Regions from separate parts of the Streptomyces sp. NPDC089919 genome, predicted to be linked through region 2. Evidence: riboswitches for the same ligand, from Rfam matches in the RefSeq annotation. Region 2 holds a riboswitch; each other region holds the start of a gene.
The links. Region 2 has a riboswitch for cobalamin ahead of AB0O40_RS14090 (hypothetical protein). Riboswitches for the same ligand answer to the same signal wherever they lie in the genome.
Positions count from the first base shown of each region.

Region 1 (3,982 bases), on a different contig from region 2:
TGACTCCGGACGAGCCCCCGGCCGGTCGTCGGTTCCCACCAGGAACCGGCGGCCGTCTCGGAGGATCCGCGCCGGGCCGAACCCCTGACGGCCGTGTTGCAATCCGGAGCAGCACCTACGGACCGGGATGCACGTCAGTCCCGGGGCGGTCCTTCGCGGACCGAACGGCGGGGGGCGGGCCGGGCAGCAGATCGGCACGGCCGCCGGACGCCGGGCGTACGGGATCCAGTCAGCCGGACTCCGTAGACCCGAAGGAAGTCAGCCATGAGCAAGCACGTCCTGGCCCAGAACCAGTACGGCAAGGCCGAGAACCGCATCGTCAAGGTCACCCGCAAGGGCAACGACGGTTCCTGGCACGAGATCCGCGACCTCAACGTCTCGGTCGCGCTCCGCGGCGAGTTCCGCGACGTGCACCTGACCGGCGACAACGCCAACTGCCTGCCGACGGACACGACGAAGAACACCGTCTACGCCTTCGCCAAGGAGCACGGCGTCGACTCGCCCGAGGCCTTCGGGATCCTGCTCGCCAAGCACTTCGTCTCCTCCCAGTCGCCGATCCGCGAGGCGCAGATCCGCATCGAGGAGTACGGCTGGGACCGCATCCCGGTGCCGACCCGCAAGGAGCAGCACTCCTTCGTCCGCAAGGGCCAGGAGGTGCGCACCGCGCAGATCACCTACAGCGAGACCACCGGCCTCCAGGTCATCTCCGGCCTGAAGGACCTGACGGTGATGAACTCCACCAACTCCGAGTTCCACGGCTTCATCAAGGACAGGTACACCACCCTCCAGGAGGCGCACGACCGCATCCTGGCGACCAAGGTGACCTCCCGCTGGGCGCATTCGGCGCTCGCCTCCGACGACCCGGCCACCGACTGGGACGCCTCGTACAAGAAGGTGCGCAAGCACATGCTCGAGGCCTTCGCCGAGACCTACTCGTACTCGCTCCAGCAGACGCTGAACGCCATGGCCGAGCGGGTCCTCGACAACTGCCCCCGGGTCAACGAGGTCCGGCTGAACCTCCCCAACAAGCACCACTTCCTGGTGGACCTCGAGCCCTTCGGCCTCAAGAACGACAACGAGGTCTACTACGCGGCCGACCGCATGTACGGCCTGATCGAGGGCACCATCCACCGCGACGGCGTGACCCCGGTCATCGCCACCAGCGACTGGATCACCGCCTAGGACCCGGCGTCCGGCCGGCACGGCCCACGCTCGCTGACCACGTGCCCGACGGAGCGGGAGGCTTCGGCATGAGCGAGAACGGCGGCAGCGGCAACGGCTCGCCGGGACGGCAGCCCAGCTGCCTCTTCCGGCCGTATCGCGGCGCCGAGGACCACGGCGCGATGGTCGCGGTGCGGCTGGGCTGTGCGGGACGGGACCTGGCTGTACCTGCACCGCGGCTACCTGCTGCCCGAGCACCGCGGTGCGGGCATCGGCTCGGCCATGCTGGACTGGGCCGAGGCCCGCATCCGTCGGCTCGTGCAGCACCATGGAACCGCACGGACGGCCGTGTTCGGCGCGAACGCCATGGCCTCCGAGAAGGATGCGACGGAGCTGCTGCTCGCAGCCGGGTACCGGCGCAGGAACGAATACGTCCGCTACCGCAAGCCGATCGGCGTCCGGTCCGGCGGGGCGGCTCCGGACCACCCCGGCGGTACCGAGTCCCCAGGATCGAGCCCGGTTTGATCCCCGGACAGGTCCTAGGAGGCGGGCTCGGCGTCCGGGACGCCCAGGCGGAGGTTCCAGCGGCCGGTTCGGCCGGTGAGTTCGGTGGCCGTGGCGGGGCGGGCGTCCAGTCGCCAGAAGACGGCGGGCGGGAGGTCCAGTGCGTGCACCACCGCGGCCCGGACGAAGGCCTGGGCCGCGGTGATCCGGTGCGTACCGGGCTCGAGTCCGGCCAGCCAGGCGCCGGCCCGGGCGACCAGCGTCTCGACGGACTCGCCGCCGGGGGGCGCGTAGGCGGGGTCGGTGAGCCAGTTGTGGAGCGCGGCGGGATCCGCCGCGGCGACCTCGTCCAGGGTCCGTCCGGTCCACTCCCCGGCGTCCATCGCGAAGGGTCCGGCGGGCTCGAAACGGTGTTCCCTCGACGAACGCTGCATCGCTGGTGTGACCAGGACAACTCGTACCGTTGAGGGGTTCATAAGCGCAGCATAAACGCGGTACGGTCGCGAACGACATGACGACGGTATGACGGAAGTACCGGTGAGAATCCGGCACGGTCGCGCCACTGTGAGTCCCCCCGGGGATGAGTCAGACCCGTAACCGTCGGCTAGTGCACCACTGACCGGGACGCGTGTTCCCCCTGGAGGTTCTGCCATGGCTCAGTCGACTGCGCCCGCGACGACCGCGGTTCCGGCCGTCGCCCCCGTCTCGCTGAAGGAACTGGCCCCGTGGGCCGTCTTCGTCGGCGTCCTGATGCTCGTGATGCTCTACTTCGTGGGCGCCGAGCAGGGCGCCACCTCGGTCTTCCAGGGCGAGACCATCCACGAGTGGATGCACGACGGCCGCCACCTCCTCGGCTTCCCCTGCCACTGACCCACCGCGGAGGAACGCCGATCGTGAACTCCGTCTCGGTACGCGCCCTCCTGGTCCGCGGCATGGTCGCGGGCCTGGTGGCGAGCCTGTTCGCCGCCCTCGTCTCCTACCTCCTGGGCGAGCCCCGGGTGGACTCCGCCATCGCCTTCGAGGAGGCGCACGAGGCCGCCGGGCACGAGCACGGCGAGGAACTGGTCAGCCGGGCCCTGCAGTCCACCGCGGGCCTGACCACCGGCGTGGTGCTCTTCGGGGTGGCCCTGGGCGGCATCGCCGCGCTGGTCACCTGCTTCCTGCTCGGCCGGATCGGGCGGTTCCACGCCCGGGCCACCGTCGCGCTGGTGGCGGTGGGGGCGTTCGTCGCCGTCACGCTGGTGCCGTTCTTCAAGTACCCGGCCAACCCGCCGTCGGTGGGCGACCCCGACACCGTCGGCGAGCGCACCACCCTGTACCTGCTGATGATCGCGCTGAGCCTGCTGCTCGCGGCCGGCGCCGTGATCCTCGGCCGGCGGCTGGCGCCGCGCCTGGGCAACTGGCACGCCAGTGTCGTCGCGGGCGTGGCCTTCGTGGCCGCGATCGGGCTGGCGTACGCCTTCCTGCCCGCGGTCAACGAGGTCCCGGCCGACTTCCCGGCCACCCTCATGTGGCAGTTCCGGCTCGCCTCGCTGGCGATCCAGGCCACCCTCTGGGCCGTCTTCGGGCTGGTCTTCGGCGAGTTGGCCCAGCGCCTGCTCCAGCCGGCCCCGGCCGCCGCAGCCCGCGAATCTGCGGCCGTCGTGTCCTGAGGCTACTTCGGACGCCGCCCCTTCGGGTACAACAGGCCTTTCAACGAGGCGAGTTACCCGGGGGCGGCGCCGTGAGCGTGCAGATCGAGAAGACCGGTGTGTGGCAGTGGCACGGCTGGACCGGCTCCGCACCCTTGTGGCTGAACGCCTTACTGCTGGCGCTCGTGCCCTTCCTCCACGTCCTGCTCGTCCCCCAGATCGCCATCGTCACCACCCTGACCGCCCTCGGCGGGCTGGTCCGGCAGCTGGTGTACGGCGACTACGGGCACGCCGGCGTGCACCTGGCGGCCGTGGTGCTGGGCGCGGCGGCCATGGCGGCGGGTTTCGCCACCGCCGCCTGACGCCCGCGGCGGCCCGCTAGAGCGGCAGCGCCTCGGCCTCCCGGCGGAGCTGGGCGAGTTCGGCCTCGTCCATGTCCCGCTCGCCGAGGAAGGCGATGCCCGCGACGCCCCGCACCGCGCCGTCCGGGCCGTGCACCGGGATGGCCACGGCGGCGTTGGCGTCGACCGCCCGGGCACCCGGCCGCACGTCCCCGGTCTCGTCGGTCTTCAGGTTGCAGGTCGACACCGGCTCGTCCCGCTCGAAGGCCAGGCCGCACATGCCCTTGCCCTTGGGCACCAGGCCGACGATCGCGACCACCTTCGGGGGGATGTTCACCGCGGCGG
Region 1 is NZ_JBFBGK010000021.1:32,295-36,276, forward strand. Features, by position in the region: gene AB0O40_RS12005 (aspartate aminotransferase family protein) at 1-3, shown strand, start outside; gene pucL (factor-independent urate hydroxylase) at 265-1,182, shown strand; partial or broken gene AB0O40_RS12015 (GNAT family N-acetyltransferase) at 1,251-1,581, shown strand; gene AB0O40_RS12020 (histidine phosphatase family protein) at 1,701-2,141, opposite strand; cobalamin riboswitch at 2,147-2,281, shown strand; gene AB0O40_RS12025 (CbtB domain-containing protein) at 2,317-2,535, shown strand; gene AB0O40_RS12030 (CbtA family protein) at 2,559-3,317, shown strand; gene AB0O40_RS12035 (hypothetical protein) at 3,389-3,658, shown strand; gene AB0O40_RS12040 (GAF domain-containing protein) at 3,675-3,982, opposite strand, start outside.
Region 1: another riboswitch for cobalamin. It lies ahead of AB0O40_RS12025 (CbtB domain-containing protein); the one in region 2 lies ahead of AB0O40_RS14090 (hypothetical protein).

Region 2 (3,982 bases):
CCACCCCATGCTCCTGAGCCCCGCCCGTCGCGCCGCCGTCACCACGGCCGCCCTGGGACTCGCCCTCACCGGCCTCACCGCCGCGCCCGCCGTCGCCCACGCCAAGCCGGTGAACACCAACGCCGCCGTCAAGGTCACCCTCACCGTGCAGGGCCCCGACGGCCTGCTGTTCAAGGGCAAGGTCAAGACCAAGGGCCACGACGTGAGCACCGCCACCGGTGGTACCCACAAGTGCGACGGCACCAACGGTGGCGCCAACCCGACCAAGGTGCCGACCCCGACCGCGGCCCTGGACGACGCGGCCAAGAACCACTACTTCGGCTGGGACGGCACCTGGTACGCGTCCTTCGACGACTTCTCCGTGGACACCATCAAGGGTGTCAGCGGCGGCGGTTCGGCCTACTGGAACATATCCGTCAACGGCACGCCCACCCCGGTCGGCGGCTGCCAGTTCAAGCTGAACGCGGGCGACCAGGTGTCGTTCGTCTGGACGTCCTTCTGATCCGTCGGGAGGGTGCGGGCGGGGCCGGTGCTGACCCGCCCCGCCCGCCGTCCGTCAGGCTCCCCAGCGCAGCGCGATGGTGTCACCGACGTTGATGACCTTGCCGCGGGTGGCGCCCGCGAAGGCGGACCCGTCCACGCTCACCTTCCAGCTGTTCGAGCCGCTGTTCGCCTTGCCGTTGACGGCGGTGACGGTGCCGGTCCCGGACGACGGCGTGACGCTGGTGACGCAGCCGGACGGGGCGGCCGAGCCGATCGCCGCGGTCAGGACGTCGCCGAGGGTGGTGGTGGTACCGGTCGGCGTGATGGAGACGGCGCAGGCCTTCAGGTTGCCGGCGCCGTCGTCCACAGTGAGCGCCAGCTTGGTCGCGGTACCCGAGGTGAAGGCCGACTGGGCCACCCACTGCGGCGCGCCCGGGGTGACCGGGACGGGCGGGGCGGAGGTGAAGCCGCCGCCGACCACCGCGCGCAGCGCGTCGATCGAGGCGTAGGCGCTCGGGGCGGTGTCGCTGGGCTTGTACTTGAAACCGCCGGCAGGGTTGTACTGGTTGGCGATGAGGAAGTCGACCGGGGTCCTGCCGGCCAGGGTGACGAAGTCGCCGGTCTGGGCGTTGATGCCGCAGGCGTTGAGGCCCGCGACGCCCCAGCCGTTGGAGCTGGTGTTGACGCCGTACATCGAGTTGAAGGCGCCGGTGGTGTTGACCAGCTTGCCCTTGAGGAAGTCCTTCGCCTGGACGACGTCGGCGTCGGTGTTCGGGACGCCGGAGGCGCACAGGGCGGCCATCGCCGCGCCGGTCATGTCGACGTCGCCGGCGGTGGCCAGGGCGGTCGGGTTGCCCTCGGCCTTGCTGTACTGCCAGCCGCCGTCGTTGTGCTGGTTGGCGCGGATGCGGGCCACCAGCGAGTCGGTGAGGGACTGGGGTATGCGGACCCCGCCGGCCTGCGTCTTGGCACCGCCCAGGGCGAGCGCGGCGAAGACGGTGCCGTTGAAGTTCGCGGACGGGCCGAAGTAGCCCGGCTCGGCGGTCTGCCAGTAGGAGTAGATGTTCGCGATCAGGTTGCGGGAGGCCGAGACCCGGGCCGGGTCGATGCCGGCCGCGTTCGCGTTGAGGGCGCCCCGCTCGTAGTCGGTGACCACCGGCGAGGCGGAGGGCCAGCCGGACGTGCCGAGCAGGTTGCGGTAGACGGTCCGGGCGTTCTTCGTGGTGTCCCCGCCGGGGTAGACGTCGACGACCGCGGTACCCGCGGCGGCGAAGGCGCTGAAGGCCCACTCGTTGGACAGCCCGGATCCGGCGTACGAACCGTCCGCGGCCTGGAGGGACTTGAGGTACGTCACACCGTTCGCCTTGGACGTGGCGATCTGCGCCGGGGTGGACGTGGCGAAGGCCGGCAGCACGGTCAGCGCGAAGGCGCCGAGCGCGGCGGGCGCCGCGAGCGCGAGACGGCGGGAGGTACGGGAACGGTTCATGGCCTGCTCCTGGGGTCGGCGGACGCCGGCCGGCCGCTCGTCCCCGACGGCACGCCGCAGGACGGCACGGCCGGGGGAGGGGGCCGCCGTCCGGAACGCGTGGTACGGCTTCCTGATGCTTCGTCACCGCACGGGCATTCGGGCTCGGCACGGCGTCCGCCGTGCCACACCGCTGCGCGTCAGCTCCGGATTCGCACCGGATTCCCCCATGTGGCGCCCAGGACGCTACCTGAGTGATCAAGGGTCCGCCAGCGCGGTCGAGCAGGGGCCGACGGCGCCGATCGGATGAGACGCACCCCACCTTGACGGCGCTGTCCGGGGCGTGTTCGATGTCGGCTGATAAGTACTCAGCCCCAGGGGAAGCCGGTCGAATTCCGGCGCTGACCCGCAACCGTAGGCCCGGCACCGTCCCGGGCGAGCCGGATTGCCTGTGGCCGTGTCAGTGCACGAAGAACGCCGTCGCGGACTACGGCGTGGTCGTCATCGCCCCCGCGGAGCTCGCGCACGGGGCGTCCCGCCACGTTCCCGTACTCCGTCCGGCACGGACGAGGGGCCGCGGGTGAAGACCGAACAGCAGGCGAACCGGCACAGGAGCGCCGGGCGCAGACTCCTGGGCCTGGGCGCGGCGTTGGCGCTGACGTGCGGTGCGGCGGTCGCCTTCCTCGCACCTGCCACACCTGCCAGCGCCGACCCCCTCACGAAGTGCACGGCCACCGTCGGCGCCGTCGTCGCGGTCGACTTCGGCCCCTTCGGCGGGAAGGTCGTCCGCGGCTGCGACACCACTCCGACCACCGGCTACGAACTGCTGCACGAGGCCGGCTTCACCACGGCCGGCACCGTCCACGACGGCCCCGCCTTCATCTGCCGGATCGGCACCGCCTCCTTCAACTCCGGCAAGCAGTACCCGACTCCGGACAAGGAGGCCTGCGAGCTCACGCCGCCGGCCTCCGCCTACTGGTCGTACTGGATCGCCTCGCCCGGACAGAAGAAGTGGACGTACAGCCCGCTCGGCGCCATGTCCCGCACCCCCAAGCCGGGCGACGTGGACGCCTGGGTGTACGGCGGCACGGACATCGGCGGCAGCAAGGGCCGGCCCACCTTCTCCCCGGACGACGTCCGGGCCGGCGGCGGTTCGAAGCCCCGGCCCACGGACCCGGCCAAGCCCGGAATCCCCTACGGCGCCGTCGACATGGCCGCCGCCACCCGTTGGGTGACCGGGCAGCTCAAGGACGGCGAGCGGGTCGTCGACGTGACGACCGGCGCCCCCAACCACCTGCTCACCGCCGAGAGCGTCTTCGCGCTCGCAGCGGCCGACCGCAAGAGCCCGACGGCCGCCAAGGCCGCCGCCTTCCTGGCCCGGCCCGAGCAGACCGATGCCTTCGCCTACCCGGCGGGCAAGGACCAGGTCCCGGAGCCGGCCGCCGCGGCCCGCCTGGCCCTGACGGCCGAGGCCATCGGCGGCGACCCGCACGCGACCGGCGGCCACGACCTGCTGGGCGACCTCGTCAAGAGCGTCTGCCCCAGCGGCTCGGACGCCCCCGCGCCCCTGCCGGGCTGCACCGTCAAGGGCGACTTCCCCACCACCTCCGGACAGGCCGAGGGGCAGGCGCTCGCCGTCATCGCCCTGGTGGGCGGCCGTCTGAAGCCGCCGGCGGACGCGGTGAGCCGGCTGACCGACTTCCAGTGCGAGGACGGCGGCTTCACCAGCATGCTCATCCGCCCCGGTGACTGGTGCGACAGCGAGGCCGGCGCCACCGGCCTGATGGTCCTCGCCCTCAAGCGGGCCGGCGGGTACACCGCCGAGGTGGCCAAGGCCCGTGCCTACCTCAAGAAGGCCCAGCTCGCGGACGGCGGCCTGCCGGCCGCCTCGTACGGCACGGTGGGCAGCGCCTACGCCACCGGCTTCGCCGCCCAGGCGATGCGCGCGCTCGGCGACGTCGACGCGGCGGACGCGGCCGTCTCCTGGCTGTCCAAGCAGCAACTGACCAGTGGTGCCTTCGCGTTCGAGGCCGG
Region 2 is NZ_JBFBGK010000026.1:68,247-72,228, reverse strand. Features, by position in the region: gene AB0O40_RS14095 (DUF4430 domain-containing protein) at 8-502, shown strand; gene AB0O40_RS14090 (hypothetical protein) at 557-1,969, opposite strand; cobalamin riboswitch at 2,081-2,221, opposite strand; cobalamin riboswitch at 2,294-2,416, shown strand; gene AB0O40_RS14085 (prenyltransferase/squalene oxidase repeat-containing protein) at 2,529-3,982, shown strand, end outside.

Region 3 (3,982 bases), on a different contig from region 2:
GCGCAAGGGCCGGGTGGCCCTCCTCACCCTCAACCGGCCCGAAGCCCTCAACGCCCTGAACCTCCAGGTCATGACCGAGGTGGTGGCCGCCACCGAGGAGCTGGACCGGGACCCGGACGTCGGCTGCATCGTCCTCACCGGCTCCGCGAAGGCCTTCGCCGCCGGCGCCGACATCAAGGAGATGCGTCCGCAGGGCTACATGGACATGTACCTCTCCGACTGGTTCACCGCCTGGGACCGGCTCGGCGAGGTCCGCACCCCCACCCTGGCCGCGGTCTCCGGCTACGCCCTGGGCGGCGGCTGCGAGCTCGCCATGCTCTGCGACATCCTGCTCGCCGCCGACACCGCGAAGTTCGGCCAGCCCGAGATCAAGCTCGGGGTCATCCCCGGCATCGGCGGCTCGCAGCGCCTGACCCGCGCCGTCGGCAAGGCCAAGGCGATGGAGCTGTGCCTGACCGGCCGCACCATGGACGCCGCCGAGGCCGAACGCGCCGGACTGGTCTCCCGGATCGTCCCCGCCGACGAACTGCTCGCCGAGGCACTGGCCGTCGCCACGACCGTCGCCGAGATGTCCAAGCCGGTCGCGATGATGGCCAAGGAGGTCGTCAACCGCGCCTTCGAGACCACCCTCGCCGAGGGCGTCCGCTTCGAACGCCGCCTGTTCCACGCCGTGTTCGCGACCGCCGACCAGAAGGAGGGCATGGCCGCCTTCGTGGACAAGCGCCCGCCGCACTTCACCCACGGCTGAGCCCCGCCCGGCGTCCCCGGGGACCTCCCCCGGGGACGCCGGGCGCCCGGACCGCGGCCCGCCGGCCGCCGTCGTGTCCCGCAGCGCGGGCCACCGGCTGTGATCAGGGACTCATCCACTTGGACCTGCGCAGTTCCGGGCTGTAACGTCACGCCGACATCTGCACATAGCGACGACGGCGAGACGGAAGCCCGGTGTGAATCCGGCATGGTCGCGCCACTGTGTGCTGCGGTGCTCCCCCGGGAGCGCCGTGGCGAGTCAGACCCGAGGACCGTCGTCCTGCACCACCACATGGGACGCGTTGTTCCCCGAGGAGGTTCCACCATGGCCGAGGCCGTCGCTTCCGCTGCCATACCCACCCCCGCCGTCTCCCCGTCGGCTCCGCTGCCCGTCAAGGCCGTCCTGCCCTGGGCCCTCTTCGGCGGTCTGCTGATGCTGGTGGCCCTGTACTTCGTCGGCGCCGAGCAGGGCGCCACCTCCGTGTTCTCCGGCGCGGGCGTGCACGAGTGGGTGCACGACGGCCGCCACCTGCTCGGCTTCCCCTGCCACTGAGAGGCACACGCACCATGTACGCCTCCACTGTCAGAGGTCTTCTCGTCCGCGGCATGCTCGCGGGCCTGATCGCCGGGCTGTTCGCCTTCGTCGTCGCCTACGCCGTCGGTGAGCCCCCGGTCCGGAGCTCCATCGCCGTCGAAGAGGCCTCGGCCGCCAAGGAAGCCGCCCCGGCGGCCGGCCACGCGCACGACCACGCCGGTCACGGCGCGGCCGCCGCGCCCGCCGCCGAGGAAGAGGAAGAGCTGGTCAGCCGCCCCGTGCAGTCGACCGTCGGCCTCGCCACCGGTGTCCTGGTCTACGGGGTCGCGCTGGGTGGCATCGCCGCCCTCGCGTTCTCGTTCGTCCTCGGCCGGGCCGGCGGGTTCAGCCCGCGGGCGACCGCGGCGCTCACCGCCGGCGGTGCCTTCACCCTGGTCTACTTCGTGCCGTTCCTGAAGTACCCGGCCACCCCGCCGGCGGTCGGCAACCCCGACACCATCGGGCAGCGCACCACGCTGTTCTTCCTGATGATCCTGCTCAGCGTGCTGCTCGGGGTCGGCGCGATCATCCTCGGGCGCCGGCTGGCACCGCGTCTGGGCAACTGGAACGCCACGCTGACCGCCCTCGCCGGCTTCGTCGTCGCCACCGGGCTCGCGTTCCTGGTGCTCCCGGACAACACCGACGCCGTCAAGCCGGAGTTCCCCGCGGCCGTGCTGTGGGACTTCCGGGTGGCCTCGGTCTCGGTCCAGGTCGTCATGTGGGCCGTCTTCGGAGTCGTCTTCGGCGTCCTCGCCCAGCGGCTCCTGGCCCACCGCACCGACCCGGCCGGCACCCAGGCCCCGGCCGCCCAGCCGGTGTCGTCGCTGGTCTGACCCGCACAGCGGTCCCTGCCGGCCCCGCCGCCCCTCCTCGGAGGGGTGGCGGGGCCGCGGTCGTCTCCGGGCCGTCGGGGCGGTCGGGGCCAACGCCCCTGGAAGGGAGTACTGTTCGGGACCACCCCGGACACCTCGTACCGGTGTCCGCATGCCGGACGGGATTCGCCGCCACGCGATCAGGGACCCTAGGCTGGCCGGGCAGCTGGTTCACCCCGTCCGCCAGGCGGGGTGTCGTAAGAGGGAACCCGGTGGGAATCCGGGACTGCCCCGCAGCGGTGAGCGGGAACGACCGCCGTCATACGCACTGGGACCGGAGAAACGGTCCTGGGAAGCGACGGCCAGTAGGTGCCCGCCGGGAGACCGGCAGGCGTGCCCGCGAGTCCGAAGACCTGCCCGTTGCCCGCACCCGGACGGTTCCGTGTGCGGATATCCCGGTGACCTCGTGGGCGGGTCGGCGTACACAGCGAGCGGCACCCCGGGCATCCGTCCCGCGGCGTGGGCCGCCCGTTCCGTCGTTCCCTTCGCGTCCGCGTCCCGTCGCCGGGATGTTCCTGGAGACATCTCGCGAAGGAGAGTTCCGTGACAGCGAAGCCCGCAGCCGCGGCAGCACGAGCCACCGTGTACGGCTACCCCCGACAGGGGCACAACCGCGAACTGAAGAAGGCCGTCGAGGGCTACTGGAAGGGCCGCGTCAGTGCCGACGCCCTCCGGGAGACCGCCGCCGACCTGCGCCGTTCGAACTGGCGGCAGCTCACCGAGGCCGGCATCCACGAAGTGCCCACCGGTGATTTCTCGTACTACGACCACGTCCTGGACACCAGTGTCATGGTCGGCGCTGTCCCCGCCCGGCACCGCGAGGCGGTCGCCGCCGACGCCCTGGACGGCTACTTCGCCATGGCGCGCGGTACGCAGGACGTGGCGCCCCTGGAGATGACCAAGTGGTTCGACACCAACTACCACTACCTGGTCCCCGAACTGGGCCCCGACACCGTCTTCACCGCCGACGCGGCCAAGCAGGTCGCCGAGCTCACCGAAGCCCTCGCGCTCGGCCACGCCGCCCGCCCGGTGCTGGTCGGCCCGATCACCTACCTGCTGCTGGCCAAGCCGGCCCCGGGCGTGGCCGCGGACTTCGAGCCCCTGACGCTGCTGGACCGGCTGCTGCCCGTCTACGCGCAGGTCCTGGCCGCCCTGCGCGCCGCCGGCGCCGAGTGGGTGCAGCTGGACGAGCCGGCGCTGGTGCAGGACCGTACGCCCGCCGAACTGAACGCCGCGGCCCGCGCCTACCGCGACCTCGGCGCCCTCACCGACCGCTCCAAGCTGCTGGTCGCCTCGTACTTCGGCCGGCTCGGGGAAGCCCTCCAGGTCCTCGCGGCCTCTCCCGTGGAGGGCCTGGCCCTGGACTTCACCGAGGGCGGCGCGGGCAACCTCGCGGACCTCGCGGCCGTGGGCGGCCTGCCCGGCAAGCGGCTCGTGGCGGGCGTGGTCAACGGCCGCAACATCTGGATCAACGACTACCAGAAGTCCCTCGCCACCCTGGGCACCCTCCTGGGCCTGGCGGACCGGGTGGACGTCGCCGCCTCCTGCTCCCTGCTGCACGTCCCGCTGGACGCCTCGGCCGAGCGCGACCTCGACACCCAGGTCCGGCGCTGGCTCGCCTTCGCCCGCCAGAAGACCACCGAGATCGCCGTCCTGGCCCGCGGCCTGGCCCAGGGCACGGACACCATCGCCGCCGAACTGGCCGCCAACCGCGCCGACCTCGCCTCCCGGGCCGGCTCCGCCCTCACCCATGACCCCGCGGTACGCGCCCGCACGGCGGCGATCACCG
Region 3 is NZ_JBFBGK010000024.1:835-4,816, forward strand. Features, by position in the region: gene AB0O40_RS13025 (enoyl-CoA hydratase) at 1-748, shown strand, start outside; gene AB0O40_RS13030 (CbtB-domain containing protein) at 1,073-1,300, shown strand; gene AB0O40_RS13035 (CbtA family protein) at 1,315-2,154, shown strand; cobalamin riboswitch at 2,344-2,569, shown strand; gene metE (5-methyltetrahydropteroyltriglutamate--homocysteine S-methyltransferase) at 2,737-3,982, shown strand, end outside.
Region 3: another riboswitch for cobalamin. It lies ahead of metE (5-methyltetrahydropteroyltriglutamate--homocysteine S-methyltransferase); the one in region 2 lies ahead of AB0O40_RS14090 (hypothetical protein).

Region 4 (3,982 bases), on a different contig from region 2:
GCACACAGCGTCTCGCCCTCGATACCGGTGCGCACCGGGACCCAGGAGGGCCCCATGTTCTGGAATCCGTGGCAGCCGGAGTTCTCGTGCTGCAGGTAGTGCAGGAGCTCCTGGAGCAGCCAGGCGTGCGCGGCGTTGCCCACGCCCTCGTGCCGGATGAGGAGTTGAGCGTGGTGCGCGACCTCCGCCCAGGACAGGTGCCACAGGCCGACCTTGTGCTTGCGCCGGCCGTCGAGCTTGACGGTGACCAGCGGGGCGCCGTCGAGGGCCACGTCGTTGGAGAGGGTGATGACCGCCTCGTATCCGCGCCGGGCGGCGATGTCCATGTAGTCCTGGACCTGCTCGTCCTTCAGCGGGTTGCCGTTGGTCTTGGTCTCCACCAGGGCGGTCCACAGCTTCCCGGCCCGCTCGACCCGGATCACCCCGTCCGGCCGCCGGGGGCTCTCGCCGTGCGGCAGCGAGACCTCGGTGAAGGTCTGCATGCGGCCGGCGGGGGCGCCGAAGCCGGCCGTCAGCCGGCGGCCGAACTCCGGCACCTCGGCCATGACGGAGAGCAGCACGGAGGTGGCGCGCGCCTCCCGCTCCCGGTCGCTCTTGGCGTTGGGCACCGGGAAGAGGCGGGCCGGCCGCCAGCTGTCGTTCTCCGCCAGGGACTTCTTCGGCGCCCGCGGGACGGTGATCTTCTTCTTGGCCGTCCGCACCGCGCGCGGGCGGGGCGGTGCGGGTGCCTCGTCCACCGGTCCGGCCTGGGCGGGGACCAGGGGGAGGGCGGCCGCGGCCGGGCCCGGGGCGCCGGCGGCGGTGCCGTCCGGCGCCCCGGCGGCTACCTCCTCGCCGTCACCGTCGCCGTCGCCGTCACCCTCGGCGTCGTCGATCGCGATGCCGAAGTCGGTGGCGAGCCCGCCGAGTCCGGATTCGTACCCCTGGCCCACCGCCCGGAACTTCCACTCCTCCGCGCGCCGGTAGAGCTCACCGAAGATGAACGCCGTCTCCACGCCCGCGTCCGGGATCGAGAAGCCGAGCAGCGGCTCGCCCGAGCCCTCGGACAGGGTCAGCCGCAGGTCGGCGAGGTCCCCGAAGCGCGCCCCGCCGTACCGGCTGGCCGCGACGACGATCCGCGCCACGCCCGGTGCGACGGCGCTGAGGTCCAGACTGATGCGGTCCTCGCTGCCGTCGGGGGTGGGCGTCTTGCCGAGGAGCTGGACGCTGCCGTCCTTCGCCGCGGGGTGGTTGTAGAAGTAGAAGTCGCCGTCGTCGCGGACCTTGCCGTTGTCGTCGAGCAGGATCACCGAGACGTCGGCGTCGCCGTCCCCCGCGGCGCTGCTCCAGCTGAGGCTGACGACCACCGCGCCGGGCTGCTCGGTGAGCGCCGAGAGCGAGGCGTTGGCCCCCTTGGGCATTTCGTGCATGTGGAATCCCCCCGGACCCGCGGCCGCCCGGGGTCGCCTCCCCGGCTGCCGTGTCCAGTCGTTCGGTTCGTGCTGTGACGTGACACACGTTTGTGGCCAGTGAGTGAACCGTAACTGTCCGCATCGGTGGGGCGGGAGGGTGCTTTTCGGCCAGCGCCGGGCGGGTCAGGGGCGGTAGCGGAGGGGGGCGGCGGGGGTTCCGGCGCCCCGGCCCTGCCTGCGGTCCCGGGCCGGCCCCGGCCTAGACTCCGGCCGTGGACAACACCTTCCGCTGCACCCAGTGCGGCACCGTCGGCCTGGAGCCCGGCTTCGTCGAGGACGCCGGCCAGGGCTCCCGCGGCTTCGCCCGCTGGATCGCCGGCGCCCTCGAACGGGGCCCCTTCGGCGGCGCCCGCCGGGCCGGCCGGCCCACCTGGCAGATCGACGCCTTCCGCTGCCCGGCCTGCGCCCATCTGGAACTCTTCGCCGGCACCCGGGCCTGATCCGGCCCGGAGGGGTTACGCGTCCAGCAGGCCCGGCACGGGCCGGGGGCGGCCATCGGCGTCGACGGCCACGAAGGTCAGCCGGGCGGTGGCCACCTCGGTCGGGGGAGTGGTGGCGTTCCAGCGTTCGGCGGTGACGCGGACGGCCACCGCCATCGACGTCCGGCCGGCGCTCTCGAGCACGGCGTGGACCGTGAGCAGGTCCCCCGCGCGCGCCGGGGCGATGAACGTCATCCGGTCGACGGAGACCGTCACGGCCGGGCCGTCGGCGTGCCGGCCCGCCGACGCCGCCGCCGCGTCGTCGATGAGCTTCATGACGACGCCGCCGTGGATGGTGCCGTAGAGGTTGGTGTCGTGCTCGCTCATGATGTGGGCGAGGGTCACGCGGGATTGCGCCGGCGCCTTGTGGGCCCGGGTGCCTGCGGTGGTGTCCGTGGTCACGGAACTCTCCTTCGCGAGTCGTGGTCCGACCCGGCGGCCGGCCGTGGATGCGAGGGAGCGGCGGACCCGTCGGGCCCGCTGCCGCCGGTCCGCCCACGAGACCGCCGAGTCTCCGTACGCGTACCTCGCGCACGGGCAGCGGGCAGGTCTTCGGACTCGCGGGCGCGTCCGCGTACGCGCCGGGCGTACGCGGGCATCTACTGGCCGTCGCTTCCCAGGACCGGTGGTCCCAGTGCGTGTGACGGCGGTCGTTCCCGCTCACCGCTGCGGGGCAGTCCCGGATTCCCACCGGGTTCCCTCTTACGACGCCCCGCTGCGCGCTCCCGCGCCGTTCGGGCCACGGGAAGGCAGGGGGCGAACCAGCTGCCCCCTCACCCTAGGCCAGGGTCCGGGGCCGTCGGGCCGGGGGGCGCCGCGGGGCCCCCGGGCAGGGCCCGGGCCGCGTCCCAGATCGCGAGGAAGGTGATCCGCAGGCAGGCCGCCAGGGCGGGGTGCTCGATGTAGAGGGCGGTGGTGGTGCCGGTGTCCGCCACCGGGTCGGGCATGTCGCACAGCACCTGGGACGCGTCGGCGACCACGAGCTTGAGGGGGAGCGCGGGGGCGAACCGGGACTCCTCGCCGGCCTCGGCGAACCGCCGTACGTTCTCCAGGACTTCGGCGTCGTCCAGGGCGTCGCGGGTGTAGACCGCCCGGGCCGTGCCGCCGTCCCGGCGCAGTCTGCGGACGGCGGCGATGCCCTCGTTGTTGGCCGTCGGGGCGACGAACGGCGGCTTGCAGAGGCTCAGGAGTTCCCGGCCGGCCTGTTCCTGGAGGCCCGCGAAGCGTTCCGCGATCGCGCGGGGGTCGCGCAGCACCTCGATGTAGTCGAGCGGGTCCGAGAGCGCCCGGCCGTCGGCCCAGACCGGGGACAGGGCCCGGGCCAGGGCGGTGGAGGCCTGGTCCAGCCGTTCCAGGGACTCGCGTTGACGGGTCATCAGCCGGGCCAGCGCCAGCTCCGGCGCCACCGCGCTGAAGGCGGTGACCCGGCCCGGGCGCGGTACCGCGAGCTGCCGCCGGACCAGGGAGTCGAGCACGTCGTAGACGCGCTGGCGGGGGACCTGCGCGGCGCGCGCCGCCTCGGCGGCGCTGTAGGACTCCCGCCGGACCAGGGCGAGGTAGACCCGCGCCTCGTAGCGCGAAAGCCCCAGGCCCATCAGGTCGTTGACCGTGCTGTCGTCCAACTCCATGGAAAGAAAGGTATACGCGCCGCACACCGAACCAGAGCCAAGCCTTTGCCTCGGCACGGGTGTCCCCATGACCGGATCCTCCCTACCTTCAGCGGTGAGTCACCACTGGACGTGGTGACAGCTGGCACCGTCCGTGCACCTCGCCGTCCCGTGTCCTTCCGCCAGGCCGACGCGCCCCGGTTTATGTGTCATGGCCCTGTCATGCCTGGAGTTCCCCGACACGGCATTCACCCCCCATGGAGGGCAGTTCCTTGCGCAACGCCCTGTCCCAGCGCGCCGGCCGCACCGTCCGCCGCGGCGCGACCGCCTTACTCTCGGCGGCGGCCCTGATGTCCGGCGGGATGCTCGCGTCCGCCGGCCCGGCCGCCGCGTCACCCGCCCCCGCTCCCGCCGCCGTCACGGCCGCCGCCACCACCGGCGCCAC
Region 4 is NZ_JBFBGK010000006.1:61,360-65,341, forward strand. Features, by position in the region: gene AB0O40_RS04575 (TerD family protein) at 1-1,409, opposite strand, end outside; gene AB0O40_RS04580 (hypothetical protein) at 1,664-1,891, shown strand; gene AB0O40_RS04585 (acyl-CoA thioesterase) at 1,907-2,332, opposite strand; cobalamin riboswitch at 2,477-2,635, opposite strand; gene AB0O40_RS04590 (helix-turn-helix domain-containing protein) at 2,704-3,558, opposite strand; gene AB0O40_RS04595 (putative Ig domain-containing protein) at 3,795-3,982, shown strand, end outside.
Region 4: another riboswitch for cobalamin. It lies ahead of AB0O40_RS04585 (acyl-CoA thioesterase); the one in region 2 lies ahead of AB0O40_RS14090 (hypothetical protein).